Regions from separate parts of the Streptomyces sp. NPDC005151 genome, predicted to be linked through region 1. Evidence: riboswitches for the same ligand, from Rfam matches in the RefSeq annotation. Region 1 holds a riboswitch; each other region holds the start of a gene.

What was found. Region 1 has a riboswitch for cyclic di-AMP ahead of ACWD6R_RS13665 (transglycosylase family protein). Riboswitches for the same ligand answer to the same signal wherever they lie in the genome.
Region 2: it holds a riboswitch for cyclic di-AMP, as region 1 does, so the genes downstream of both, ACWD6R_RS10350 (M23 family metallopeptidase) here and ACWD6R_RS13665 (transglycosylase family protein) in region 1, are expected to answer to the same signal.
Region 3: it holds a riboswitch for cyclic di-AMP, as region 1 does, so the genes downstream of both, ACWD6R_RS12785 (M23 family metallopeptidase) here and ACWD6R_RS13665 (transglycosylase family protein) in region 1, are expected to answer to the same signal.
Region 4: it holds a riboswitch for cyclic di-AMP, as region 1 does, so the genes downstream of both, ACWD6R_RS33435 (M23 family metallopeptidase) here and ACWD6R_RS13665 (transglycosylase family protein) in region 1, are expected to answer to the same signal.

What each region holds. Positions count from the first base shown of each region.
Region 1 covers NZ_JBSFYR010000019.1:76,004-83,072, reverse strand. The annotation lists gene ACWD6R_RS13680 (DUF501 domain-containing protein) at 10-615, opposite strand; gene ACWD6R_RS13675 (FtsB family cell division protein) at 697-1,167, opposite strand; gene eno (phosphopyruvate hydratase) at 1,361-2,647, opposite strand; gene ACWD6R_RS13665 (transglycosylase family protein) at 2,948-3,679, opposite strand; cyclic di-AMP (ydaO/yuaA leader) riboswitch at 3,683-3,854, opposite strand; gene ACWD6R_RS13660 (transglycosylase family protein) at 4,155-5,066, opposite strand; gene ACWD6R_RS13655 (cytochrome P450 family protein) at 5,172-6,461, opposite strand; gene ACWD6R_RS13650 (nucleoside triphosphate pyrophosphohydrolase) at 6,471-7,069, opposite strand, start outside.
Region 2 covers NZ_JBSFYR010000013.1:70,540-77,608, reverse strand. The annotation lists gene ACWD6R_RS10365 (bifunctional acetate--CoA ligase family protein/GNAT family N-acetyltransferase) at 1-1,208, opposite strand, end outside; gene ACWD6R_RS10360 (HPr family phosphocarrier protein) at 1,380-1,661, shown strand; partial or broken gene ACWD6R_RS10355 (GntR family transcriptional regulator) at 1,856-2,574, opposite strand; gene ACWD6R_RS10350 (M23 family metallopeptidase) at 2,789-3,595, opposite strand; cyclic di-AMP (ydaO/yuaA leader) riboswitch at 3,609-3,775, opposite strand; gene ACWD6R_RS10345 (M16 family metallopeptidase) at 3,984-5,366, opposite strand; gene ACWD6R_RS10340 (M16 family metallopeptidase) at 5,393-6,769, opposite strand; gene ACWD6R_RS10335 (DNA gyrase/topoisomerase IV subunit A) at 6,983-7,069, shown strand, end outside.
Region 3 covers NZ_JBSFYR010000017.1:87,564-94,632, forward strand. The annotation lists gene ACWD6R_RS12770 (SPFH domain-containing protein) at 1-1,176, shown strand, start outside; tRNA gene ACWD6R_RS12775 (tRNA-Met) at 1,659-1,732, shown strand; gene ACWD6R_RS12780 (PP2C family protein-serine/threonine phosphatase) at 1,962-3,116, shown strand; cyclic di-AMP (ydaO/yuaA leader) riboswitch at 3,377-3,529, shown strand; gene ACWD6R_RS12785 (M23 family metallopeptidase) at 3,541-4,665, shown strand; gene ACWD6R_RS12790 (PrsW family intramembrane metalloprotease) at 4,830-6,374, opposite strand; gene trmB (tRNA (guanosine(46)-N7)-methyltransferase TrmB) at 6,484-7,069, opposite strand, start outside.
Region 4 covers NZ_JBSFYR010000096.1:3,975-11,043, forward strand. The annotation lists gene ACWD6R_RS33415 (helix-turn-helix domain-containing protein) at 1-173, shown strand, start outside; gene ACWD6R_RS33420 (DUF6126 family protein) at 207-380, shown strand; gene ACWD6R_RS33425 (tyrosine-protein phosphatase) at 403-1,215, opposite strand; gene ACWD6R_RS33430 (alpha-galactosidase) at 1,412-3,517, shown strand; cyclic di-AMP (ydaO/yuaA leader) riboswitch at 3,800-3,957, shown strand; gene ACWD6R_RS33435 (M23 family metallopeptidase) at 3,961-4,908, shown strand; gene ACWD6R_RS33440 (SGNH/GDSL hydrolase family protein) at 5,235-6,080, shown strand; gene ACWD6R_RS33445 (STM4012 family radical SAM protein) at 6,304-7,069, opposite strand, start outside.

The sequences.
Region 1 (7,069 bases):
CGGGCACGGTCAGCCTTCGTCCGCCTCGTCGGCCGGCCGGAAGGCGAAGTGGCCGCCTTCTCTCTCGGCGACCGTCCAGCCCTCCTTCTCGTCCGGCGGCCCGCACGGCGTCACGCAGGCCCCCTTGCGCCACCACTCCGGCAGCATCGCAATCGCCTCGTCGCCCAGCGGGTTCACGCCCGGCCCCGCCGCCAGCGAGTGCCCCACCAGCACGTGCAGGCACTTCACCCGGTCCGGCATGCCGCCCGCACTGGGAAAGCCCTCCAGCACCTCGATCGCGTCGCGCCGGGCGATGTAGTCCTCGTGCGCGGCACGGTATGCAGCCGCCAGCTCCGGGTCCGTGGCCAGACGCTCCGTCATCTCCTTCATGACGCCGTTCGCCTCCAGCGTGCCGATCGCGGAAGCCGCGCGCGGGCACGTCAGGTAGTACGTCGTCGGGAACGGCGTACCGTCCTCCAGCCGCGGGGACGTCTCGACCACGTCCGGGTTGCCGCACGGGCAGCGGTGCGCGATCGCGCGCAGCCCGCGCGGCGGGCGGCCGAGCTGCTGCTGGAACGCGGCGATGTCCGCCTCGGTGGGTGTGGTGGACTCGGTCTGGGGAGGGGGCGTTTCCATGCCTGCCTTGGATCTACTCGGATGCGTGAACTACGGCTCCGCACAGTGCTGCGGAGACGAGGTGAACAAGGAAATGAGAAGTCAGTTGCGGTCGGCGCTGTCCACGCCGTCCCACAGGTTGGAGTGCCACGGCCGGTCGGTCTCCTTCGCCGCTGCGCTGCGTTCCTTCGCCGCGTCGGGGTCGATCACCGTGTAGCTGGTCTCCCCGGGACGCACGTAGTGCAGGTGTTCCCGGGCCAGCCGCCGGATGTACGCGTCGTCCTGGAGGCGCGCCTTCTCGTCACGCAGCTCCTCGGTGTGCTTCTCGGCCTCCTGCGCCAGCCGCTCCTGGTCGGCGATCTCGTCGCGCTGCGACACGTACTGCCGCATCGGGTACGCGAGCGCCACCACCAGGGAGCAGACGACCAGGGCGAGGAACGCGGCCCGGCCGGTGAGCCGGGAGCGGCGGTCCTGGCGGCGGTTCTGGGACCGATAGACGCGGGCGGCGGTCTGCTCACCGAGCAGTCGCAGCCGGGTCGCGGTGGAGAACCGGTCCCGGTCCTTCGCGGCCATGTCTCCGCCTCCCCACTACGCACGTCCGTCCCCGCACACGGTACGGGACCGAGTGCGGGGACGGACGGAGGCCGGGGCCTTTGCCCGGTACCGGGCCTGCGATCAGCCCTTGCTGTGCTGATCAGTTCGCAGAGCGCTGTGCTGATCAGTTCGCAGAGCGCTGTGCTGATCAGTTCGCAGAGCGCTGTGCTGATCAGTTCGCAGAGCGAAACCGCGGGAACGCGGAGCGGCCCGCGTACACCGCCGCGTCGTCGAGGATCTCCTCGATGCGCAGCAGCTGGTTGTACTTGGCGACGCGGTCCGAGCGGGCCGGGGCGCCGGTCTTGATCTGGCCGCAGTTCACCGCGACGGCGAGGTCGGCAATGGTGACGTCCTCGGTCTCGCCGGAGCGGTGGGACATCATGCACTTGAAGCCGTTGCGCTGGGCCAGCTCGACGGCGTCCAGGGTCTCGGTCAGCGAACCGATCTGGTTGACCTTGACGAGCAGGGCGTTGGCGGAGCCCTCCTCGATGCCGCGGGCCAGGCGCTCCGGGTTGGTGACGAACAGGTCGTCGCCGACGATCTGCACCTTGGCGCCGAGCTTCTGGGTGATGACGTTCCAGCCGGCCCAGTCGTCCTCGTACAGCGGGTCCTCGATGGAGACCAGCGGGTACGCGGAGACGAGCTCCTCGTAGTACTCGGTCATCTCGGCGGCCGAGCGGGACTTGCCCTCGAACTCGTACTTGCCGTCCTTGTAGAACTCCGAGGCGGCGACGTCGAGCGCGAGCGCGATGTCCTTGCCCGGGGCGTAACCGGCTTCCTTGATGGCCTCGAGGATGAGGTCCAGGGCAGCGCGGTTCGACTCCAGGTTCGGCGCGAAGCCGCCCTCGTCGCCGAGACCGGTCGACAGGCCCTTGGTCTTCAGGACCTTCTTCAGCGTGTGGTAGACCTCGGCGCCCCAGCGCAGGGCCTCGGAGAAGGACTCCGCGCCGATCGGGGCGATCATGAACTCCTGGATGTCCACGTTGGAGTCGGCGTGCGACCCACCGTTGAGGATGTTCATCATCGGGACGGGCAGCAGGTGCGCGTTCGGGCCACCGAGGTAGCGGAACAGCGGCAGGTCCGAGGCCTCGGACGCGGCGTGCGCGACGGCCAGCGAGACGCCGAGGATGGCGTTGGCGCCGAGCGAGCCCTTGTTCTCGGTGGCGTCCAGGTCGAACATGGCCTGGTCGATCAGCCGCTGCTCGGTGGCGTCGTAGCCGACGAGCTCCGGGCCGATCTGCTCGATCACGGCGAGGACGGCCTTCTCGACGCCCTTGCCCTGGTAGCGGTTGGGGTCACCGTCGCGAAGCTCAATGGCCTCGAACGCACCGGTGGAGGCGCCGGACGGAACAGCAGCACGGCCCGTGCTGCCGTCGTCGAGGCCAACCTCGACCTCGACCGTGGGGTTTCCGCGGGAGTCGAGGATTTCCCGGGCTACGACGACGTCGATGGACGGCACGAGGCATCTCCTTCTGGGATATGACGCTGGTTGTGCAGGATCGCTTTGGCCTTGCGACAAGAGCCTATCCGGCTGGGCCGTCTCGGTCCGCCGACTGCCCGCCTCCTGGGACGAAAAAGGACCCAAGGACACTCATAGCAGGGCAAAGGTCCAGATTTCTACTGGACGGTAACGACAACAGTTGAACAGTGGATGCGGAAACCCCGACCCGGCGCGTACGGGGGAATCCGCGCCGGATCGGGGTGCTCGGGGAGGAGAGAGCCCGTATCTACGGAGAGCCCGTGTGCACGAGCGCCCGTCCTACTTCGTCAGGTGGAGCTGCTGACCCGGGTAGATCAGGTCGGCGTCCTTGACGATGTCCTTGTTCAGCTTGAAGAGCTGCTGCCAGCCGCCCTTCACCTTGTGCTGCGCGGCGATCTTGCTGAGCGAGTCGCCGGACTTCACCTCGTACTCGCCGTCACCCTTGGCGACCTTCTCGCCGGTCGGCGTGGTGACGGTCTTCTTGGGGGCGGTGCCGCGGTCCGCGCGGGAGGCGGCGGGGGCCTCGGTGCGCTCGGCCGGCTTCGGCGCGGCCTGCTTCGGCACGGCCTGCTTCGACTCCTGCGCCGGGGCGCTCTGCTGCGCGGTGGAGCCGTTGTCGACGCCCGGGTCGACACCGTCGTTGGTGAGGCGACCGGCGCCGGCACAGCCCCAGGCACCCGGGCCCTGCATGTCGAGGAGCTTCTCGGCGGTGGCGATCTGCTGAGCCTTGGTGGCGAGGTCTGCACGCGGGGCGTACTGCGTACCACCGGCGGCGGCCCAGCTGGACTGCGAGAACTGCAGGCCGCCGTAGTAGCCGTTGCCGGTGTTGATGGACCAGTTGCCACCGGACTCGCACTGGGCGACGGCGTCCCACGTGGCGACGGAGGCGGCGGAGGCACCGGTCGCACCGATCAGGGGAGCGGCGATGGCGGCACCGGTGACACCGGCGAGCGTGGCGACACGGACGACCTTGGACGGGCGACGGTGCTTGCCCTTGCTGTTCAGCAGCATGGAACTTCTCCTCACCGACGCCTACGAGGTGAGCTGTCGGGTTCGGGCCAAGTGAGTTGCCCGGTCGCATGTCCTAGCACGCGACTTCACCCCGAGCCGGTCCTGACGGTCTTTCGACCATCGGGCCCGGCGGCTTACCTGGGTCCCCCGCTCCTGCCTACGGCGCTTTACGCGTCTGTTCCCTTCGACCGACGGCAGGATTCGGCGTGACGGTCGACGGGGCCCGCGGTGCGAGCGGTTCCGACCGTAAACGTATGCAACCTCGACATTCAAAGATGGGCATAACGGACAATCAGTCCTTACCTGCATCTGACTGCGCAGCGTTTTCGCAGGTGAGGGGCGATGCGGACAGACCCGACAGACGCGACACGCCAGTTGACGCAAAGAGACCCATGTCTCACTTACGCATAAGCGGACATAGGTCCCTGAACTACCCCGGTTTTTGGGGTGCTTTTAGCTGTTTATCGGACTGCTCTCACTTCGACTTCACGCCGAGACCGAGGCTCTGGCCAGGCAGGATGAGGCCCGGGTCGCTGCCGACCGCACCCTTGTTCGCCTCATAGAGAGCGGGCCATCCACCGGGAACCTTCTGTACGTCAGCAATCGCCCAGAGGTTGTCGCCCGGCCGGACGGTGTAATCGCCGTCGGCTGCCGCCGCGCGCGTGTCGCGCCCCTCACTGTTACCGCGGGAAGCATGCCGGCCCGAGTCCCGGTCGCCGCCCCTGTCCGTGTCCTGGCTCACCTCGGGGGCCGGCGCGCCGCGGTGCTTGCCGCCCGCCTCACTGTCGGACGAGCCGGATTTCTGGGGCGAGTCGGATGAATCGGACTTCTTGGATGGCGATGTGGCTGACGGCTCTGCCGACGGCTTGTGCGACGCCTTGCCCGAAGGCGTGGCGGACGCCTTGCCCGAAGGCGTGGCGGACGCCTTGGCGGACGGTGCCTCGGACGCGTCCCCGCTCTCCGCCGGTTCGGCCGACGGCACGATTCCCGGGTCGACCCCCGGCAACACCCCGTCCTCCGTGAGCCCGGAGATGGCCACACAGCTGGGCCACGCCTTCGGCCCCTGGTCTTCCAGGACCTTCTCGGCGACCGTTATCTGCTGCGAGCGGCTGGCGAGGTCGGCGCGCGGGGCGTACGCCTCACCGCCGTACGACTTCCAGGCGTCCTGCGAGAACTGAAGACCGCCATAGAAGCCGTTGCCGAGGTCGGCGCTCCACATGCCGCCGCTCTCGCACTCTGCGACCCGGTCCCAGGTCGTGGCGTCGGCGGCGTGCGCACCGGCCGCGCCGAGCAGGGGGATGGCGATGGCCGAACCGGTCACGCCTGCGGCGACGACGATCGCGGGTGCCTGGCGAGGGCGACGGTGCCTGCCGTTCGCGGAGCCCATGGGGTTGCCTTCCGTGTGACTGACGAGTGACTGGTGAGTCGAACGGTGAACGTAGCGGCACTCGAACGCTTGTCACAAGTCGATGCAGCGCAGATCACGTGAAAGTCACAGAGTTGACAGAGTGTCACCCTCATCGGAGTGCCGGCCGGGACCGAACTCCACCGGAAGCGTGCGCAGTCCACGCATGATGAGTCCGCCACGCCATCGCAAATCGGTAGGTTCCACCGCAAGCCGCAGGTCCGGGAGGCGCCTCAACAGCGTGGCCAGGGCAGCCTGTCCCTCCAGTCGGGCAAGCGGTGCTCCCAGGCAGTAATGGATGCCGTGCCCGTATCCGAGGTGCTGATTGTCACGCCGCGCGAGGTCCAGCGTGTCCGGGTTCGCAAACCGTTCCGGGTCCCGGTCTGCGGCGGCGAGCACCACCAGTACGGGGTCACCCGCCGCGATCCGCTGCCCGCCGAGGGTCAGCGGCTCGGTGGCGAACCGCCAGGTCGCCAGCTCCACCGGACCGTCGTACCGCAGCAGTTCCTCGATACCGGTCTCCAGCAGCCCTGTCTCCCCCGCGTCGAGCGAGCGCTGCAGCCGCTCCCGCTGCTCCGGATTGCGCAGCAGGGCGTACACCCCGTTGCCGATGAGGTTGACCGTCGTCTCGAATCCCGCGAAGAGGAGGATGAAGGCCATGGCGGCGGCCTCGTTCTCGGTGAGGTGCTCGCCGTGGTCACTCGCCCGGATCAGCCCCGAGATCAGGTCCTCCCCCGGGTTCTCCCGCTTCCGGTGGATGAGCTCCGCGAGATAGCCGCGCATCTTCTTCACCGACCGGGCCACGCCGCCGCGCGGACCGCCGCCGTGGCGGATCATCATCCCCGCCCAGTCCCGGAAGTCGTCCTGGTCCTCGCGCGGGACGCCGAGCAGGTCGCAGATCGCATAGATGGGGAGCGGGAACGCGAAGTCGTGGATGAGGTCCGCGGATCCCTCCTCGATGAAGTCGTCGATGAGGCGGTCTGTCAGCTCCTGCACACGCGGGGCGAACTCGGCGACCCGGCGCGGCGTGAACGCCTTCGAGACCAGCCGGCGCAGCCTGGTGTGGTCGGGCGGGTCGATGTTCAGCAGATGCGTCATCAGCTCCGCCTTGCGCTCGCCCGGGATGCCGGTCTTCCCCTTGGCGTGCGCCGGTTCGTCGTGGTGCGCAGGGTTCTTGGAGAGCCGGGCGTCGGCGAGGGCCTGCCGGGCGTCCTCGTACCGCGTCACGAGCCATGCCTCGACCCCGCTGGGCAGGGCGGTGCGGTGCACGGGGCTGTGCTCGCGCAGCCAGGCGTAGGCCGGGTACGGGTCGGTGGCGAACTCCCAGGTGAAGAGTTCGGGGGCGTCGGCGGGGCTGTCGGCAGGGCTGTCGTTCACCCCCTGACGTTATCCGCTGGCCTCCGCGGCGAGGATCGCGTCCCGGTAGGCGCGGCCCGCAGCGCGCAGGGCGGCCTCGGGGTCCGTGCCGTCCTGTTCCGCGCGTACGGCCAGGGCGAGGAGTTCGTAACCGATGCTGTCGCCCGTCGGGAGCGGCACATCGAGTCCGGCGGCACGGACCCGGCTCGCCAGCTTCGCGGCCAGCGCCAGTCCGGGCTGCCCGAGCGGGACGCCGTCCGTGACCGAGTCGCGCTGCTTCTCGATGGCCTTGGTACGCAACCAGTGCGCGTGAACGTCCTCCGGGGTCTCGGCGGTCTCGTCACCGAAGACATGCGGATGGCGGTGGATCAGCTTCTCGACGAGGGTCGCGGCGACATCATCGACGGAGAACGGCTCGTCCGTGTCCTCCTCCGCGATCCGGGCGTGGAAGACGACCTGGAGAAGGACGTCCCCGAGCTCCTCGCGCAGTTCGTCGCGGTCGCCGTCCTCGATCGCCTCGACGAGTTCGTACGCCTCCTCGATGGCGTACTTGGCAAGCCCCTCATGGGTCTTCTGCGAGGTCCACGGGCACTCGATCCTGATCCGGTCCATGACCTGGACGAGGTCGA
Region 2 (7,069 bases), on a different contig from region 1:
ATGTCGGCGCGGTTGCCCGCGGAGATGAACGTCGACAGACCCGCGCCGCGCCGGTAGAGCCCGGAGAGCAGGGCGATGCCGATCGCGCCCGACTGCGTGAACAGACCGATCCGCCCCGGGGTGGGCGGCTCGGGGGCGAGGGAGGCGTTCAGCCGTACGCCGTCCGCGTTGTTGATGATCCCGAAGGCGTTCGGGCCGATGATGCGCATGCCGTACGAGCGGGCCTGGCGGACCAGTTCGCGCTGCCTTTCCCTGCCTTCGGCACCCCATTCGGCATATCCGGCGGAGAGGACCACGAGGCCCTGGACGCCGTGTTCGCCGCAGTCGGCGACGGCCTCCGGGACCCGGTCCGCGGGCACAGCGACGACCGCGAGGTCCACCGGTTCGCCGATCTCGCCGATGGAGCGGTGTGCGGGGACGCCGTCGATCGTTCCCTGGTCGGCGGCGAACGAGCTGTTCACGGCGTACGTACGGCCGGTGAAGCCCGCACCGAGGAGGTTGCGCAGAACCGTGCGGCCGACCCCGCCGGGGTTACGGCCGGTGCCGATGACGGCGACGGACCCCGGTGTGATCAGCCGCTGCACCGACCGCGCCTCCGCCCGCTGCTCGCGGGCGCGCTGGACGGCGAGGGACTCGGCGGTCGGTTCGAGGTCGAGGGTGAGATGGACGGCGCCGTCCTCGAAGCTGCGCTGCTGGGTGTACCCGGCGTCACGGAACACCTTGATCATCTTGTTGTTGGCGGGCAGCACCTCGGCGGCGAAGCGCCGGATGCCGCGCTCACGCGCCACTGCGGCGATGTGTTCGAGGAGCGCCGATGCCACGCCGCGGCCCTGGTGCGCGTCCTGGACGAGAAAGGCGACCTCGGCCTCGTCGGCGGGGGCGGAGGCCGGCCGGCCGGCCGCGTCGATCCGGTCGTAGCGGACGGTGGCGATGAACTCACCGCCGACCGTGACGGCGAGCCCCACCCGGTCGACGTAGTCGTGATGGGTGAAGCGGTGGACGTCCTTGGCGGACAGACGGGGGTAAGGAGCGAAGAACCGGTAGTACTTCGACTCGTCGGAGACCTGCTCGTAGAAGCTGACCAGGCGCTCGGCATCGTCCGTGGTGATGGGCCTGATGCGGGCCGTACCGCCGTCGCGGAGCACCACGTCCGCTTCCCAGTGGTCGGGGTACGCGTGGTGCGGACTCTGCTCCGGCGCGGGCTGCATGGGCAAAGCCTACGGCGCGGTCAGCGGTCGCGTAGGGCCCGGGGCCGGGGCAGTCTGAGAGCTCCGATCGGCCGTGCGGCACGGGCTGGGGCCGGGTTGCGGGTCGGCGGGAAGACAGCGACTGCGTGAGAGACTGGTCTAGACAACCATTGATTCGTGAAGGGCAGAACCATGGCTGAGCGCCGCGTAAATGTCGGTTGGGCCGAGGGCCTGCACGCCCGCCCCGCTTCCATCTTCGTCCGTGCCGCCACGGCGTCCGGCGTCCCCGTGACGATCGCCAAGTCCGACGGCCCCCCGGTGAACGCCGCCTCCATGCTCGCGGTGCTCGGTCTCGGCGCGCACGGCGGCGAGGAGATCGTGCTCGCCTCCGAGGCGGACGACGCGGAAGCCGCGCTCGACCGTCTGGCGAAGCTGGTCACCGAGGGGCTCGAGGAGCTCCCTGAGACCGTCTGATTCCAGGGTTCCGATCAGGGGGGAAGCCTTTCCGGCCGATTCCTGTCCGGTCTATTTCTGTGGCGGAGCCGCGGTACCCCCCAACCGGGGCCGCGGCTCCTTCGTTTTCGGATACCGACAATACATTCGGAGCGAATTCAGGCAGCTCAAAGAAAGCCCCGCGCATCTACTTCTCTTTGTATACGGCGCATGTGTTAATTCCGGCCGCTCGCGGTGTTTACGGCATGTTGCGAAGTCCTCACCCGGCCGCCGGAGCGGGGGCGCCGGCATCACGGCCCGGGGCACCGCCCGCGCGGCGCAGCCGGTGCGCGGCGGTGGCCCGCTCGGCGTGCTGGGCGGCCAGCGCCCTGGCCCGTTCCGCGTCGCCGCGCGCCACGGCGTCCACGATGGCTCCGTGCTCGCCCCAGGAATCGGCGGGGCGGGCCGACTGCTCGACCGCGTACATCCAGGCGATCTTGTGCCGTAGCTGGGTGAGCAGCGCGGTGAGCCCGGGGCTGCCGGACGCCTGGGCGAGCGTCTCGTGGAACCAGCCGCCCAGGGAGCGCAGATCCTCCCCCTCGCCCCGCCGCGCCCTGTCCTGACCCAGCCTGACCAGGCCGCGCAGCACCTTGAGGTGCGCCTCGGTGCGACGTTGCGCGGCACGGGCCGCACCCAGCGGCTCCAGCAGCATCCGTACCTCCAGAAGGTCGGCGGCCTCCTGTTCGGTGGGCTCGGCGACACAGGCACCGGCATGTCGGCGAGTGACCACGAAGCCCTCGGATTCCAGGGTGCGCAGCGCTTCCCGCACCGGGACACGGGAGACCCCGTAACGGCGCGCGAGCAGCTCCTCGGTGAGTCTGCTGCCGCGTTCGAAGACACCGGAGACGATGTCGTCACGGATTGCCGTGCATACCGATTGCGCCGGAATGCGCATGTCCGAACCTCCGCCTTAATCCCCGCGAAACGCGGCCGATCGACGCCTGTTCTGTGACTCTATTGCAATGCAACTGCATTTCCGACGCCGGGCCGAAAACCATGAATATCTTCTGGCCCGGGGACGGTTCCGCGGGGCGGTTCGGCAGGGGCGGACACGACGAAGGCCCCGGCGGGAAACCGAGGCCTTCGGGGTGTTGCGGACGGGACGTCGGTCAGACGTTCACGCCATGGGCGCGCAGGTACGCCACGGGGTCCATGTCGGAGCCGTACGAAGGCGTGGTGCGGGCCTCGAAGTGGAGGTGCGGTCCGGTGGAGTTGCCGGTCGAGCCGGAGAGGCCGATCTGCTGGCCCGCGCCGACGCTCTGGCCGACGGAGACGCCGATCGAGGAGAGGTGGCCGTACTGGGTGTACGTGCCGTCCGTCATCCGCAGCACGATGTTGTTGCCGTATGCGCCGCCCCAGCCCGCCTCGACGACCGTGCCGGCGCCGACGGCGACGACGGAGCTTCCGGAGGCGGCATGGAAGTCGATGCCCGAGTGGCGGCCGGAGGACCAGAGGGACCCGCTCGACTTGTAGCCGGTGGTGGCGTACGAACCGGCGACCGGGAGCTGGAAGGAGCCCAGGCGGGTGCGCTCGGCGGAACGGGTGGCGCGGGCCTTCGCGTCACGGGCCGCCTTGGCGCGGGCCTCGGCCTCGGCCTTCGCCGCCGCCTTGGCCTTCGCTTCGGCCTTGGCTGCCGCGGCAGCCTTCGCCTTCACCTTCGCGGCGACGTCGGCCTGGCGCTTCTGCACCTTGGCCTGGGTGGCCACCTGGTCGGCGAGGCCATCCTCGATGGCGATGATCTGGGTCAGGCCGGTTTCATTGACGAAGGAGGCCTCGGCATCCGCGGCGAGGGCCGGAGAGGCCAGTCCGCCGATGACGCCGGTGGTCGCCAGCGTCGCGACTCCGGCGATGCGTGCGCTCCCGCGCTTCAGGCGGCTCGGGGCACGGTGCTTCCCGGTGGGGCGGGTGAACGCCATGAAGTAGCTGGTCCTTTCCTTCCTTCTCGCCTACCGGGTTAGCTGACGGGTTCGGAGCAGGAAGGTCTCCTACGGATCCCCGGCCTCACAGGAGGTCGCGGCATCCGATTCACCCCAGGGACTGTGTGGGTCCCCGGCTCCCCAGGCTCGCGCCTGACGGGGACTCGGCGATCACTGCCCGGCGCCACGGATGCGGCATACGAGTGACGGACAGTGGAGCCGACGCTAGGCGGGGGCACTTTCATTCACCAAACGGACAGGGCGCTTTGTAGCGCATCCCACAGGGCAAGGAATAAGTTTTCATCTCAAATCAGACAAAAGGGAAGACCCTGGCGAGAAGCGACTCGCCAGGGTCTCTCTTTGCCCCTCTTTGCGGGACTTTGGTGCATCAGCCGGTGACGACCGACACCTCTCCGATGCCCAACGCCCTGACCCGCTCCTCGATCTGCGCGGCGTCGCCGACGAGAATCGTGACCAGCCGGTCCACGGGGAAGGCGTTGACCACGGCTGCGGTCGCCTCGACCGTGCCGGTCTCGGCCAGGCGGGCGTACAGCTGCGCCTGGTAGTCGTCCGGGAGGTGCTGCTCGACCTGGTCGGCGAGCGTGCCGGCGACGGAGGCAGCCGTCTCGAACTTCAGCGGGGCGACACCCACGAGGTTCTGCACAGCGGTCTCGCGCTCGGCGTCGGTCAGCCCCTCGGCCACCAGCGTCCGCAGGACCTTCCACAGGTCGTCGAGCGCCGGTCCGGTGGACTCCGTGTCCACCGAGCCACTGATCGCCAGCATCGCCGCGCCGGTCGCCCCGGAGGCGGAGTCCGGGGCCGTCGAGCGCAGGACCTGCCCGAAGGCCCGCACGCCGTAGGTGTAGCCCTTCTCCTCGCGCAGCACCCGGTCCAGCCGGGAGGTGAGTGTGCCGCCCAGGCAGTAGGTGCCGAGGACCTGGGCCGGCCACACGCTGTCGTGCCGGTCGGCGCCGATGCGGCCGATCAGCAGCTGTGTCTGCACGGCGCCCGGACGGTCGACGATCACCACGCGGCCGGTGTCGTCGGCAGTGATCGGCGGGACCGGACGGGGCTCCACGGTGTTCCCGGTCCAGTCGCCGATGGTGTCGGCGAGCAGGGCGTCCAGGTCGATACCGGTGAGGTCGCCGACGACGACGGCGGTCGCGGTGGACGGCCGGACATGGGCCTCGTAGAAGGCTCGCACGGCCGCGGAGTCGATCCGCTCCACCGTCTCCTCGGTGCCCTGGCGCGGGCGTGACATCCGCGACGTGGCCGGGAAGAGCTCCTTGGAGAGCTGCTTGGCGGCACGCCGGGCCGGGTTGGCCTGCTCGTGCGGAATCTCGTCGAGCCGGTTGTTCACCAGTCGCTCGATCTCGCTGTCGGCGAACGCGGGCGCCCGCAGCGCCTCGGCGACCAGCCCGAGAGCCTTGGCCAGCCGGGAGGCCGGAACCTCCAGGGAGACCCGCATGCCGGGATGGTCGGCGTGCGCGTCGAGGGTGGCGCCGCAACGCTCCAGCTCGGCGGCGAACTCCTCGGCGGAGTGCTTGTCGGTGCCCTCGGAAAGGGCTCGCGCCATGATCGTGGCCACGCCGTCGAGGCCCTCGGGCTCGGCGTCCAGCGGGGCGTCGAGGAAGATCTCGACCGCGACGACCTGCTGGCCGGGACGGTGGCAGCGCAGCACCGTCAGCCCATTGGGCAGGGCGCCGCGCTCGGGTGCGGGAAAGGCCCAGGGCCTGGCCGTGCCGGGGGTCGGCTGCGGGTGGTACTCCATCGATACTCCAGTCGCGGCAGCGTCGGTCACTTGTCCGCCCCTTCGTGCGCGTCGGTGTCGGTGTCCGTCTCGTCGGCTTCCGCGTCGGCGGATTCGGCCGGCTCGACCGGCTCGTAGACGAGCACCGCCCGGTTGTCGGGGCGCAGCTGGGCCCTGGCCGCCGCCTGGACCTCGTCCGCGGTGACGTCAAGGACCCGCTGGACGGCGGTCAGCGCGAGCTGCGGGTCGCCGAACAGCACGGCGAACCGGCAGAGTTCATCGGCGCGGCCCGCGACCGTACCGAGCCGGTCCAGCCACTCGCGCTCCAACTGTGCCTGAGCGCGCTCCATTTCCTCGGGCGTGGGGCCCTCGGCGGCGAACCGGGCCAGCTCCTCGTCGACCGCGGCCTCGATCTGCGCCACCTCGACACCGCCGGACGTCTTCACGTCCAGCCAGCCGAGCGAGGGCGCGCCGGCCAGCCGCAGCAGCCCGAAACCTGCCGCAACGGCTGTGCGGTCGCGGCGGACCAGGCGGTTGTGCAGCCGGGAGGACTCACCTCCGCCGAGCACGGTCAGCGCGAGATCCGCGGCGTCGCACTCCCTGGTGCCGTCGTGCGGCAGCCGGTAGGCGGCCATCAGCGCCCGCGCCGGGACCTCCTCGTGGACCTCTTCGCGCAGCTGCTCGCCGATGGTCTCGGGGAGCGTGCCGTCGCGCGGCGGCTGCTTGCCGTCGTGGGACGGGATGGAGCCGAAGTACTTCTCGATCCAGGCGAGCGTCTGCTCGGGGTCGATGTCGCCGACGACCGACAGCACCGCGTTGTTGGGCGCGTAGTACGTACGGAAGAAGGTCCGCGCGTCTTCGAGTGTCGCCGCGTCCAGGTCGGTCATCGAGCCGATCGGGGTGTGGTGGTACGGGTGGCCCTCGGGGTAGGCGAGGGCGGTCAGCCTCTCGAACGCCGTGCCGTACGGAACATTGTCGTACCGCTGGCGGCGCTCGTTCTTGACGACGTCCCGCTGGTTCTCCATGGACTCGTCGTCGAGCGCGGCGAGCAGCGAGCCCATCCGGTCGGCTTCGAGCCACAGGGCCAGTTCCAGCTGATGCGTGGGCATCGTCTCGAAATAATTGGTGCGTTCGAAGCTGGTCGTCCCGTTGAGGGAGCCGCCGGCGCCCTGCACCAGCTCGAAGTGTCCGTTCCCCTTGACCTGTCCGGAGCCCTGGAACATCAGGTGCTCGAAGAGGTGAGCCAGACCCGTGCGCCCCTTGACCTCGTGGCGCGACCCGACGTCGTACCAGAGGCACACCGCGGCGACCGGGGTCAGATGGTCCTCGGAGAGCACCACGCGCAGGCCGTTGGCCAGACGGTGCTCGGTCGCTGTCAAGCCGCCGGAGCCGGCCTGGGCTGTGGCCGTGTGACCCATGGGCATGTACGTCCCTTCGATCGCGATACTGGATTTCTTGCGAGACCTGCCACTGTAAGCAAGCGCACCGACACCTGGCGAAGTTCCCGTGCCGTGGAAGTTCGCGTGAAAGAGCGCTTGGGACGGGTCGAGGTCGGCGTTGTCAGTGCGGCGGTCCACAATGGTCCGCGTCAGAACCAGAGGTTGCCCGAACAGATCTGTGAAGGAGTCGCAGCAGCGATGGCCCGCCGCAGTACGAAGACCCCGCCGCCGGACGACTTCGAGGAGAAGATCCTCGACATCGACGTCGTCGACGAAATGCAGGGC
Region 3 (7,069 bases), on a different contig from region 1:
AACGAGGCGATGCTCATCTCCGGATCGAAATCGAAACGGCAGACCCAGGACACCCAGTTCCGGATCGTCACCGGTCACGGCAGCTTCGTCATACCGGTGAAGCAGAAGGCGCGCATGCTCTCCCTGGCGCTGCGCGAGGCGGAGATCACCGAGGACTGCGTCACCCAGCAGGGCATCCGTCTCAACGTCCGCGCCGTCGCCGTCTTCAAGGTCGGTGACGATGCCGTCTCCATCGCCAACGCCGCCCGCCGCTTCCTGTCCGAACAGGACCAGATGGAGGAGCTCGCCGGCCGGATTTTCGCCGGACACCTGCGTTCCATCGTCGGCGGACTGACCGTCGAGCAGATCATCCGGGAGCGGAACCGGGTCTCCCAGGAGGTCATCGCGGGCAGCCACGGCGAGATGGAGAAGCTCGGCATCGTCGTGGACGCCCTCCAGATCCAGGAGATCGAGGACTCCACCGGCTACATCAACAACCTCGCCGCCCCGCACGCGGCCGCCGTCGCCAGCCAGGCCCGGATCGCCCAGGCCAGAGCGGACCAGGAGGCGTCCGAGCGGGAGCAGCAGGCCGCGGCGCTCAAGGCCGAGTACGAACGGGACACCGCGATCAAGCGGGCCGGTTTCCTCGCCGAGACCGAGCAGTACAACGCCCGCGCCGCCCAGGCCGGACCGCTCGCCCAGGCCAGGGCCTCGCACGAGGTCGTCGAGGAGCAGACCGCACTGGCCGAGCGGCAGGCGGCGCTGGCCGCGCAACGGCTGGAGGCGGAGGTCAGGCGTCCGGCGGACGCCGAGGCGTACCGGCAGCGCACGCTTGCCGAGGCCGCCCGCGACCAGGCGAAGTTCCAGGCCGACGGCAGTGCGTACGCCGAACGGGCCGTCGCCCAGGCGCAGGCCGACGCCAACACCGCGCGTGCCGCCTCGCTCCGGGACGGCAATCAGGAGCTGATCGCGGCCAACCGGATCGTGGAGAACCTGCCGGCCCTGGCCGACGCGGCCGCCCGCGGGATGTCGGGGGCCGACCTCACCGTGCTCAACGGCACCAACGGTGTCAATGAGATGGCGGCGGGCGTGGTCAGCCAGGGGATGGCGATCCTCCACGCACTCCAGCGCGGTGCGAGCACGGCGAAGCCGGCGGTCGACGCGAAGCGGGCCCCGCACATCACCGACTCGAACTGAGCCGGGCTGCTTCTCCGCCCCGGAGGCCTCCGGGGCGGGGGATTCCGCCACGGGGGATTCCGCTGCGGGGGTGGCGACAGCCTCGTCCATCGCTGCCCGTGCGGCTGCGGAAACCTTTCGCTGATGCATCAGAACCCCATGAATCCCGCGGTGAACCCGCTGATCAGCCCCGTACCGCATGGTTGACCGCGTTGGCCGCGTTGGCCGACGCGCTGTCCGGCAGACCGATGATCACGTCATTGACCCCGCACTCATCACCGCACCGATCGTCGGGCAAGGCGATGGCGCGTGCCCAGCGGTGTTCTCACACGGGCAGCCCGCCGGTCCGGAGGGTGCAGCAGAAACCCTGCGGCAGAAGGCACTTCGCCGGCAACTGCTTCTCGAATTCGGTGCCTTGGGCCAGTGGCGGGAGCGGATGGGTGCAGGCGGATCAGTAAATGGTCAACTGTCCGCCCCGGATGGCGTAGAGTTGTGTTTACCGACGCGGGGTGGAGCAGCTCGGTAGCTCGCTGGGCTCATAACCCAGAGGTCGCAGGTTCAAATCCTGTCCCCGCTACTGAAGAATCAGGCCCGGCATGCATAGAGCGTGCCGGGCCTGATTCGTGTTTTCCGTCCCCCCTTCGGCCGATGCGGAGTCGCCGCGCGACGCCGCTCCGGCAAGCCTGGGGGAGTGGGGTGCGGCACCGTCCGCAGCCAGGCGCGTACCGGGCAGGAGGCCGTGGGGCGTATCGGGCAGGAGACCGCAGGAGCCGCTGCGCGTACCGGGCAGGAGACCACAGGTGGGGATGGCGGAGAAGCCGCTCGGGGTGCGGGGCGGAGGCGGCAGCCCTTCCCGGCGGTTCGTCCGCGCGCTGCCGGCGCTGCTGATCGCCGCCGGGCTCGTGTTCGACATCCTCACCCCGCCGCCGTTCACCGCCGTGCCGCTGTTCGTGGCGGCCCCGCTGGTCGCCGCACCGTTCTTCTCACGGGCGGGCACCGTCCGTATCGGCGTCGCCTCGCTGCTCTCGATCCTCGTCCTGCGGAGCGAGAGCGGCACGGTGCTGCAGGTCGTGCCGTCCCTCGAGGTCATCACCGTGCTCACCGCCTCGGTCCTCGCCCTCTTCATCAACGGAGTCGTAGGGCGCGGCAATGAGCAGCTGGCTTCGGCGCGGGTCATCGCGGAGACCGCCATGCGGGCCGTGCTGCCGGAGCCGGACGACTGGATCGGCGGGCTGCAGGTCGCCGCGCGGTACGAGGCGGCACAGGCGGACGAGTTCGTCGGCGGCGACCTGTTCGCCGTGGTGGACACCCCGCACGGCGTGCGGCTGGTGGTCGGGGACGTGCGGGGCAAGGGGCTCGACGCGGTCGAGGCGGTGGCGGTGATCATCGGCGCGTTCCGGGAGGTCGCCGAGCACGAGGCTTCGCTGGAGGGCGTGGCGCAGCGGCTGGAGCGGGCGCTGGCCCGGGAGGGGGAGCGACGCGGCGGGATCGATCCGGTCGAGGGGTTCGTCACCGCCGTACTCGCCGAGATCCCGCACGGTGCGGCCGAGGTGCGGATCGTCAACCGCGGCCACCCCGAGCCGCTGCTGCTCCACCCCGACGGGGGGGTGGAGGTGCTGGTTCCGAGCGTGCCCGCGCTGCCGCTCGGCATGGGTCTGGGGGCGTGGCCGGACCTGGCCGACGCCTGGAGTCTGGCCGCCGGGACCACGCTGCTCGTCTACACCGACGGTCTCTCCGAGGCGCGCGACAAGCATGGGGTGTTCTACGACCCGGCGGCCCGGCTGCGTGGGCGGATTTTCCCCGGGCCCGAGGAGCTGCTGTCCGCGCTGACCGATGACGTACGGCTGCACACGGGCGGCAAGTCCACCGACGACCTGGCGCTGGTCGCGGTCGTACGGCCCGCGGAGGGGCAGCCGGAGCGCCGCAGGACCGTGAAGATCGTGGGGCGCGGGCAGGAATGAGGCGTGGCCGCGGTGAGCACACGAGGACGATGCCACCGTGCGTAATCGAAGAGTGCCGCTCTGCATAACGTTTGACGCAACGTCAGAAAGACGGTAGTGGCTGAGCCCGGGTCAACTCGCCCGATTCCACCCGGTTGTGTCCCGTAAAGTCCAGGCCAAGGCCGTGAACGATCAGTGGGAACGGCTTGGAATCAGGCCCGTGTGTCTATTAACGTTCGATAACGCAGCGCGGTCGTCCCAGCCGTCGTCAGTGGCGGCACCGTGCGCGAGCGCCGAATTCCGCAAGGGAACCGGGGAACCACCTACATGGGGTGAATCGGACACCTGTGTCTCGTGAGAGGCAGAGGGATCCGTAGGAGACCTTCCTGCTCCGAACCCGTCAGCTAACCCGGTAGGCGAGAAGGAAGGAAAGGAGTGCGCCTCCGTGGCGTCCAACAAGCCTGCCCCCGAAGCCCCTTCCCGGTTCGGCTCCGACTTCACCACTGAGTACGGATCCGGGACGGACACCGAGTTCGGCACCGGGTTCACCACCGAGTCCGGGACCGAAGGCTTCGGAGAGACCGACCGGGCCTGGGAGGAATGGAACCCCACCGAGGAGTCCGTCCGCCCCGTACGCGGCAGGCACCGCGTCGCCAAGCAGCGCAACGGGCTCGCCCGTAGCTCCACGGTTCTCGGCGTCGGCGTCATCGCGGCCGTCGGCGCGGGCGGTATGGCCACCGCGCAGAGCAAGCCGCCGGTCTCCATCTCCCTTCCCGATTCCGTCGCGGACAAGCTCCCCGACGCCAACTCCCTCCCCGGCGTGGGCGCGCTGTTCTCCGAGGGGTCCGCCACCGACCAGGCCCAGGCCCAGGCCAAGACCGCCGCCGCACCGCTGACCAGCGCGGGCATCACCACCGCCGAGGCCGAGCAGGGCGCCACCGACGCCGGCGAGGCGCTCCGCGCCCGTATCCTCCAGCAGGCCGAGCAGCAGCAGAACGCCGCCGACGCGGAGGCCAAGGCGGCCGAGGAGAAGGCCGCCGCGGAGAAGGCGGCAGCCGAGGCGAAGCAGAAGCAGGACATCGCCGAGGCCAAGGCCGAGGCCGAGAAGAAGAAGGCGGAGGAAGAGGCGAAGGCGAAGGCCGAGGCCGAGCGGCTCGCCAAACTGGCCGCCAGTTACGCCATCCCCACTTCCTCGTACACGGTCACCTCGACCTTCGGCCAAGCCGGTTCGATGTGGTCCTCCGGCTACCACACCGGTCTCGACTTCGCGGCGCCGACCGGCACCCCGATCAAGGCCATCCACACCGGCACCATCAAGTCGGCGGGCTGGTCCGGCTCCTACGGCTACCGCACGGTCCTGGAGCTCGAGGACGGTACGGAGCTGTGGTTCTGTCACCAGTCGTCGATCGACGTCAGCGCCGGCCAGAAGGTCACCACCGGTGAGACCATCGGCCGCGTCGGCGCCACCGGAAATGTGACGGGTCCCCACCTCCACCTGGAGGTCCACACCCCGAGCGGCACGGGCATCGACCCGATGACCTGGCTGCGCGACAAGGGCCTCACGGTCTGACCCGATGAACGCGGGCCGGTCCCACCGGCCCGCCACCGATCCCCGGCAGTCCTGACGCTCACCCCCCGACGTCAGGGCTGCCGGTCCGTTTGTCCACGAGTGCCCCCTTGGGGAAGAGGCAGCGGCTGGGCGGTGCGACGGGGCAAAGCTTGCCGGGAGGGGCACTAGCGGAGCGGGGCGCTGCCGCGCCCGTGGGGCGGCTGGTGATACGGCTGCCCAGGGGGCGACAGGTACGGGTTGTGGCCGCCGTACGGCTGGTACTGCTGCGGAACCGGCGCCGGGGCCGTGTAGTGCGGGCGCAGACGGCCCGTCGCCTGTGCCGCGTACGCCAGGGCGGGGGCGGCCACCTCCCGGCGCTGCCAGAGATGGTGCAGCAGTTCCAGTTCACGTGCGGTGAAGTCCGGTTCCGCCGCCCCGCGGCCGGCCCTGCGGCGCAGGAATGCCAGGGACGTGGCGAACGACTCGTACTCGGCGACCGCCCGCGCCGCAGCCTTGCCGCGCGCCCTGGCCTGCGCCTTGGCGTGGCTCCGTATCTGCGGCGCGATCCGGCTGTGAGCGCCGTGGGCGGGGCCGTAGGCAGGGGCGTACCCGTAGCCCGGGGCTCCGTACCCCGCTTGCGCGTGCTGCCGGCGCGCCAGGTCCCGGGCCAGGCCGCGGGCCCGCATCGAGGAGAGCGCGAGCGGCTCGGCAGGGGTCAGCCAGCCGGCGGCCGCGTACGCGGGCAGCTCGGTCGCCAGGGTGCGCAGCTCCTGCTGGCGGGACCAGATCGCCAGCCAGGTGACCAGTCCGAAGACCGGGACCATGAACACCCCGTACACGACATAGAAGCCGTACGGGCCGAACGTCCCCGAGCCGTTCCACAGGGCGTGCGTGCCCATGGCGAGGATCAGTCCGAGCATCGGCAGCGCGATGCGGCGGATGCGGTTGCGGTGTGCGCTCAGCGCCGCGAAGCCGAAGCCCAGGCCGGTCAGCACGGTGAAGAGGGGATGCGCGAACGGCGTCATCACCCCTCGTACGAAGAAGGTCGCGGCCGTGACCGACGCCAGGCCCGAGTTGCCGATCTGCTGGTCCTCGCCGAACGCGTTGCCCAGATAGAGGATGTTCTCGGTGAAGGCGAAGCCCGTCGCGGTGAAGCCGGCGACGACTACGCCGGCGACGACACCGCCGAAGTCCCGTCGCCGGAACAGGAAGATCAGCAGGACGGCCGCCGCCTTCGCGCTCTCCTCGACGACCGGCGCTATGACCGTGGCCCCGAGGGTGTCCGCGCTCGCCGGGTCCGCGGTGGCCGTTGCGATCCAGCGGGTCGCGAACGAATTGGCGATGATCGCGACCAGGGCGGCGGCGCAAGCACCCCAGGCGAAGGCGAACAGCAGATTCCGCCAGGGTCCGGGTTCGACCCGGTCCAGCCAGCGGAACGCCGTCATCAGGAGCGGGACGGGCAGCACGGCCAGACCCAGCCCGACCAGGAACCCTTCGGTGCCGGTCTGGGCGCGGACCAGGGCCAGGATCACCAGCCCGCACAGCGCGAGCACCGTGAAGACAGCAGCGATACGGAACGTCTTGCTCCGCCAGACCATGCCGACGCGGCGCGGACGGTAGCGCCACTGGCCCCGCTCCGGCACGGCCGCCAGGATCTCGCCGACCCGCTGCGTCTCGAGGAGCGGGACGGCCGGCTGAGACTGTTGCTGCTGGACAGACCCGTCGGACACCCCATGACCCTAACGAGGGGGACTGACAGCTGACCATGGGGCGGCGAGGCGCGCGTACCGCCCCGTCAGGCTCTCAGCCGCGGGTGAGGACCCAGCCGCGGTGGAAAGGTCAGCTGCGGGCGAAGAGCAGGTCGTGCACGACATGGCCCTTGTCCAGGCCCTGCCCCTCGAACCGGGTCAGCGGACGGAACGCGGGCCGCGATGCGTAGCCGTCGTCCGCCGTGTTCTCGAACAGGGGGTGCGCGGTGAGCACCTCGAGCATCTGCTCGGCGTACGGCTCCCAGTCGGTCGCGCAGTGGAGCACGGCGCCCGGCTTCAGCCGCTGCGCCGCCAGGTCGAGGAACTCCGGCTGGATCAGCCGCCGCTTGTGGTGGCGCTTCTTGGGCCACGGGTCGGGGAAGTACACCCGCAGCCCGTCGAGTGCGTCCGGCGGCAGCATCTCGCGCAGCAGGATGATCGCGTCACCGTTGGCCACCCGGATGTTGGACAGTCCGTTCCGGTCCGCGAGACCGAGCAGGTTGCCCTGGCCGGGGGTGTGCACATCGACGGCGAGTATGCCGGTGCCCGGGTCGTCGGCCGCCATCTGCGCGGTGGCCTCGCCCATCCCGAAGCCGATCTCGAGCACGACCGGAAGCCCGTCGAACAGCTCGGGCAGGTCGAGGACCGACTGCCCGTCGATGTCCAGGCCCCACTTC
Region 4 (7,069 bases), on a different contig from region 1:
TCGGCGACACCGTGCACGATCTCGACCCGGGCGACAGCGCCCACTTCGACTCGCTCACCCCGCACCGGATCGCCTCCGTGGACCGCGACGGATCCGAGCTGCTCTTCGTCCACACCCTGTTGCAGAGCCCCGCCGCCGAGCTGTGCCTCGGCAGCGGTACCCACCATCGCTGAGACCGGCCCGGCCGGTCACCAGAGAGGACTGTCATGTCCGATTCAGAGCACTTCGATCCGCTCACCCCGAGGTCCCGGAAGAACTACGAGGCGCAGGAGCGGAAGTTTCCGCGCGGCGTGGTGATCAGGCTGTTCGCCTATCTCGTCGCCGGACACATTTTCGCGGCCTTCCTCTATCTGCTCTTCGCGGTGGCCGGAAAGGGCTGACCTCGGCCGGCGTGCGGTCCGGCTACGCCTCGTCGAGGAGCCGTCCGCGCAGCCGCTCCAGGATCTCCGGAGTCAGCTTCAGGCCCTCGGCGAGATAGCGGTCCGTGCTGCCCCAGGTCTCCTCGATGGTGCTGAAGGCCTGGGCGAGGTACTCGGCGCGGGCGTCGAAGAGCGGGCTGAGCAGTTCCATCACCTCGGGCGACATCCCGGTCGCCGAGGTGTCGGTGCGCCGGACCTTGTACCGGCGGTGCGGATCGTTGGACTTCAGGTAGTCGGCCTCGATGGCCTCGCGCTCGACGCCGACCGCCAGCAGCGAAACCGCGATCGAGAGACCGGCACGGTCCTTGCCGGCCGCGCAGTGCATCAGAGCGGGAACGCTGTCCACGGCCAGGGCGTGCAGCACCTGGCTGTGCTCGGCGGTACGGTCCCTGATGATCGACTTGTACGAGGCGGTCATCCGCGCCGCTCCCTTGCCGTCGGCAAGGACCGAGCGCAGCTGCGCGATGTCGCCGTCGCGGACCATCTGCCAGAACTCGGCGCCGTCGGCCGGGTCGGAGAGCGGAATGTTCACATTCCGCACGCCCGGCAGGTCCACGTCCGGGCCTTCGAGCCTGTGGTCCGCCGCATTGCGGAAGTCGAAGATCGTGTGCAGCCCGAGGCCGCCGAGGAACGCGGCGTCCTCGTCGGTGGCGTGCGCGAGGTGACCGCTGCGGAAGAGCCGTCCGTGCCGCACCCGGCGGCCGTCCAGGGTCGGCAGTCCGCCCACATCGCGGAAGTTGCGCACACCTGCCAGCTCGGGTTCCGTCGACGGGACCTGCGGCACCTGCTGCGTCACGGTGTCTCCTGGAGTGTCTGGCGTCGGCGCGGCTCGCCGGCGAGGTCATTTCCTGCGACGATACGACATTGAATTCTCAGGCCATCATCTCGGCCGTTTCCTGCTGAACACCCCATGGAATTCCCCTCGCACGGGCGTTGCCCGGCCGTCGGCCGGCGGTCGATGATGTGCGGAACTGTGGGAATGCGGGGATGACATGATCGAGACGGGTGACCAGGGTCGGACCTGGCTGCTGACCGGGGCGAGCGGCAGCTACGCGTTGCACCTCACCGGCCGGGACGAACTGCTGCATCTGCACTGGGGGCCGCAGATCTCCCTCGCGGCCGCCGAGGCCCTCGCCGCCGCGCCCGAGCCGCCCTTCCGGGGCTTCGAGTCGCAGCTGGACGGCCGCGAGGAGTACCCGGTCGAGGGCGGCCCCCGCTTCGTTCGGCCCGCTCTCTCCGTACGCACCCCCGAAGTCCGTGGCACCGAATGGGCGTTCGCCGGGGCCGCCGTGGACGGCGATGAACTCCGTATCGCGTTCGCCGACTCCGTGCAGCGGCTCGCGCTCACGCTGCACTACCGGATGCGGGATGACTCCGACGTCATCGAGCGCTGGGCCACCGTCACCCACACCGGTCCGGACGGTCCGCCGCTGGAGCTGCTGCGCGCCGACGCGGCGGCCTGGGCGCTGCCCGCCCGCGACAGCTGGCGGCTGAGCCAGCTGCACGGCCGCTGGGCGGCCGAGACACAGCTCGTACGGTCGGATCTGACGTACGGCGAGAAGGTCCTCTCCAGCAGGCGCGGCCACACCGGACACCAGTTCCTGCCCTGGGTCGCGCTCGACGCGGACGGCGCCGCCACCGAGGAGGAGGGCGAGGTGTACGGCTGCGCGCTCGGCTGGTCCGGCTCGTGGCGGATCGCGGTGCAGCAGCTCCCCGACGGGCTTGTGCAGATCACCGGAGGCGCCGGATACGACGACTCCGGGCTGCTGCGGCTCGCACCGGGGGAGACGTACACCACACCGGTGTTCGCCGGACTGTGGAGCGCCGAAGGGTTCGGCGGGGCGAGCCGGTCCTGGCACGCCTGGCAACTGGCCCATGTCGTCCCGGACGCCGAGAGCCTGCGGCCGGTGCTCTACAACTCCTGGGAGGCGACCGGCTTCGACATCGCGGAGGACCAGCAGCGCGCCCTCGCCGAGCGCGCCGCGGCGATGGGCGTCGAGCTGTTCGTCGTGGACGACGCATGGTTCGGGCAGCGCACCAGCGACCGGGCCGGACTCGGCGACTGGACCCCCAACCCCGAGCGATTCCCCGGCGGGCTGAAGCCGCTCGCCGACGAAGTGCACGGACTCGGCATGCAGTTCGGCATCTGGGTCGAGCCGGAGATGGTGAACGCCGACAGTGATCTGTATCGCGCGCACCCCGACTGGGTGCAGCACTTCCCTGGGCGGACCCGGACCGAATTCCGTCATCAGCTGGTGCTCAATCTGGCCCGGACCGATGTGCAGAACTATCTGTGGGAGCAGCTCGACACGCTGCTCTCCAGCGCCCCGATCGACTATGTGAAATGGGACTTCAACCGCTGCTTCACCGATGCGGGCTGGCCGGGCGAGGACTATCCGCAGAAGCTCTGGATCGCACATGTGGACGCGCTCTACGCGCTGATCGACCGGCTGCGGGCCGCCCACCCCGGCGTCGCCTTCGAGTCCTGCTCGGGCGGCGGTGGCCGGATCGACCTGGAGATCCTCGCCCGTACCGACCAGGTGTGGACCTCCGACAACACCGACCCGCTCGACCGGCTCGCCATCCAGGAGGGCTTCGGGCAGATCCATCCGGCGCGGGTGATGGCCGCCTGGGTCACCGACAGTCCGAATGTCCAGCTCAACAGCAGGGTCAGTTCGCTGCGCTTCCGCTTCGTCAGCGCGATGGCCGGGGTGCTCGGGGTCGGCGGGGATCTCACCGAGTGGAGTGACGAGGAGCTGGCCGAGGCGCGGAGCTGGGTGGATCTCTACAAGGAGATCCGTCCCGCCGTGCAGCACGGCGCGCTGTACCGGCTGCGTGCCCCGCGCGGTGGGCTCAGCGCCGTGCAGTACGTGCACGGCGACGAGGCCGTGGTGCTGATGTGGCTGGAGGCGCAGCGGTACGGGGAGCGGCCGCCGGCCCTGCGGCTGCGCGGGCTCGACCCCGCGGCGACCTACACCGACCTGGACACCGGGGCGGTCCACCACGGTGCCGTGCTGCTGCATCAGGGTCTGCACACCGGGCTGCGGGGGGACCTGGACGCGAAGGTACTGAGGCTCCGACGTGGCGAACGTTCGTGACATGTCCGTATTGCGACTTTTAGTGGAACATGGCCTATTTCTGCGGGAGATGATGCCTTCCTCGTGAGCGGGATCATATCCGTGACGGTGTGTGGTGGCGCCACAGATGGGTATTCCGGACGTCGCGCGGAAAGCCAAGATCCGTAATCCACGGAGGGTGACCGGAATTCCGCGCCGATTTCCCGGCGTGGATTCCCCTGAGTAGTCGATGGCTTGTTTCCGCCGTCCTCGCTCGCCTACGGTCACCCTCAATCCGGACGGACCGCCTAATCCTGCCGCCGCCCGGAATTCGCACCCACTCACGTGTGGCAGGAGCGGGGGAACCAGGTAAGCCGCCGCCCGGAGAGATCCGGCCGGCTCGGGGTGAAGTCGCGAACTGCGACCGGGCATCTCCAGCCCGAACCCGACAGCTCACCTCGTAGGCGCCGGAGAGGAAATTCTTCATGCCCACATCGGGTAAGCACCGCCGTACCAAGTCCAGCACGATCGCCCGTGGCGTCGCCGCCGTCGGCGCCGGTGGGGCCGTCATCGCCCTTCCGCTGCTCGGCGCCACCGGTGCCCACGCCGCGGAGCAGGCCGCGCCCACCGCGCAGTCGGCAGCCACGCACGTCGCCGCCGAGGCCGCGCCGGTCGTGAAGAACAAGGTCGAGACCCGGACGTACTCCGTCGTTGCCGGTGACTACCTGTCGAAGATCGCCGCCGAGCAGCAGGTCAAGGGCGGCTGGCAGCAGCTGTACCAGGACAACCGCGCGGTCGTCGGCGAGAACCCGAGCCTTATCTTCCCGGGCATGAAGCTGACGCTCGGCGGCAAGCCGGCCGACTCCGCCGCGACGACGGACACCACGCAGTCCGCCCCGGCTCCGTCGAAGGCTGCCCCGTCGAAGGCTCCGTCGACCTCCTCGGCCGACAAGTCCGCGTCGCAGTCCAAGGCTTCGGAGTCCGTCAAGACCACCACGTCCTCCGCCTCGGCCGGTCGGAGCAACAGCTCCGGCTACGTCCACCCGGTCCCGGGCAACCACACCACCGCCTACCGTGCCTCCGGCTCCAACTGGTCCAGCGGCAGCCACACGGGTATCGACTTCCCGGTCGCCACCGGCACCAGCGTGAAGGCGATCACCTCCGGCACCGTCGTCACCGCCGGCTGGGGTGGCGCGTACGGCAACCAGGTCGTCATCAAGCACGCCGACGGCCACTACTCGCAGTACGGCCACATGTCCTCGCTCTCCGTCTCGGCGGGCCAGACCGTGACCGCAGGCCAGCAGGTCGGCCTCTCCGGTGCCACCGGCAACGCCACCGGCCCGCACCTGCACTTCGAGGTCCGCACTGGCCCGGCGTACGGGTCGGACATCGACCCGATCGCCTACCTGGCCTCGCACGGGATCCACGTCTGATCCACGGCTGATCCGGTCGGCTCGGTGAAGGGGCGGTGCGCGGCGACGCACCGCCCCTTCACTTACGGCCTCCCCCGCGATAGGGAGTGGGCTCCCGACGCCCTGCGACTCCGCTGGCGGCGTTGTCGTCAGTCGCCGACGCTCCGCGTCGACTCCGTCCTCCGCCTTGCAATCGAAGCCGCATGACGCCGCTCGCTGATCCACTCCCTACCGCGGGGGGCGTTATTCCCCCTTTGCCAAAACCTGACCGGGTGGTCTATCTCACCACCCGTCAACCCCTTATTACGGTCGCGTAGGTCACATTCAGCGGTGCAGGATATGCGCTTGTGGCAGACGATTCGAGAAACAATCAACGTGGCGTCATCAACCGGCAGGGCGCCATCGGGTCGTACGCAGCGATTGGCGACAGCTTCACCGAGGGAGTCGGAGACCCCGGCCCGGACGGAACCTTCGTCGGCTGGGCGGACCGTTTCGCGGTACTTCTCGCGGACCAGCTCCCGGACACCGATGCGGCGACGAGCTCCGAGGGCTCCGCACACGGAAATTTCCGGTACGCCAATCTCGCCGTACGCGGACGCCTCCTCGACCAGATCGTCGAGGAGCAGGTACCGCGCGCCAAGGAGCTCGCACCCGATCTGGTGAGCTTCTGCGCGGGCGGCAACGACATCATCCGGCCCGGCACCGACCCCGACGACGTGGCCGAGCGCTTCGAGCGCGCGGTCGCCGAGCTCACCGACTCGGTCGGCACCGTCCTGGTGACGACCGGCTTCGACACCCGCGGCGTTCCCGTCCTGCGCCATCTGCGCGGCAAGATCGCCACGTACACCGCCCATGTGCGCTCCATCGCCGATCGCTACGACTGCCCGGTCCTCGACCTGTGGTCGCTGAAGTCCGTGCAGGACCGGCGCGCCTGGGACGACGACCGGCTCCACCTGTCGCCCGAGGGACACACCCGGGTCGCGCTGCGCGCCGCCCAGGTCCTCGGCCTCGATGTACCGGCCGACCCCGACCAGGAATGGCCCCCGCAGGCACAGCGCGGCACGCTGGAGGTCCGGCGCGACGACATCCACTGGGCGCGTGAGTACCTGGTTTCGTGGATAGGGCGGCGGCTGCGCGGCGAGTCCTCCGGCGACCACGTCGAGGCGAAGCGGCCGGACCTCCTGCCGCTTTAGACCGACCGGCAAATGGAGGGCGGCGTCGCGGGGCTGGGCACGCACATCTGCCGCGTTGTCGTCAATCACCATGGCTCCGCCATGCCTCAATCCTCCGCCTTGCAGCTGCACGCACCCAGCCCCGCTCCTTCTCCCACCCCCCCATTTGCCGGTCGGTCTTAGAGGAGCCCTCTCTGGCCCCATCTGCCGGACGGGCCGGTTCCCTTTCTGCCTCTCGGGGGCTTCAGGCCTGTCCGGCGACGGGGGACACCGGCAGGAACCGGCGTCCCGAGGGCGCCGGTATGCCCGGGCGCCGGGCCGGTATGCGCTCCAGGACGCCACCCGCGAAGACGTCGTACAACGGCAGTGTCTCCAGATGCACATAGCCGATGTGGCAGTCGCAGACGGCGACCGGACAGGCCCGCGGACCGAGCGCACGCCGGTAGCTGCCGTCGTACAGGTTGCCCAGCTCGGCCGGGACGAAGTGGCAGCGGCGCACCGTGCCGTCGCCGTCCACCGAGATGACGGACTCGCCGGTCCGGCACGGCATGCCTGCCGAGCGGTGCGGGTGACGGCTGTACGGGAAGAGGGGGTCGAGGGCCGTCCAGCGGTCCGCCTCCTCGTCCGTGTAGCTCTGCCCCTCAGCGGCATTGACCCAGAGATAGACCTCCTTGGTGGCGGTGTAGCCGTCGATGATCGCCCGCACTTCCCGCATCTCCACCGCGTAGTCGAAGGAGTAGTGCAGCCGACTGGTGTACGAGCGTGCGCCGCAGCCCAGCCCGATCATGCCGTCCGTCTGGCACGCGTAGTCGGCGGGGCCCTGCTGCGGGGTGTCGGCGCGGCGGAACATCCGCATCGACACCTGCTCGTAGCCGTGGGCGAGGAGATGGTCCCGGCCCGCCCGGTACAGCCACAGCCGCTTCTCGTCCCAGGCCGCGTCCGCCGCTGCTTCGGCGTCGGCGTCGGCGCCGAGCCGGCCCAGGCCGGTCAGCGGGCGCACGTAGAGCGGA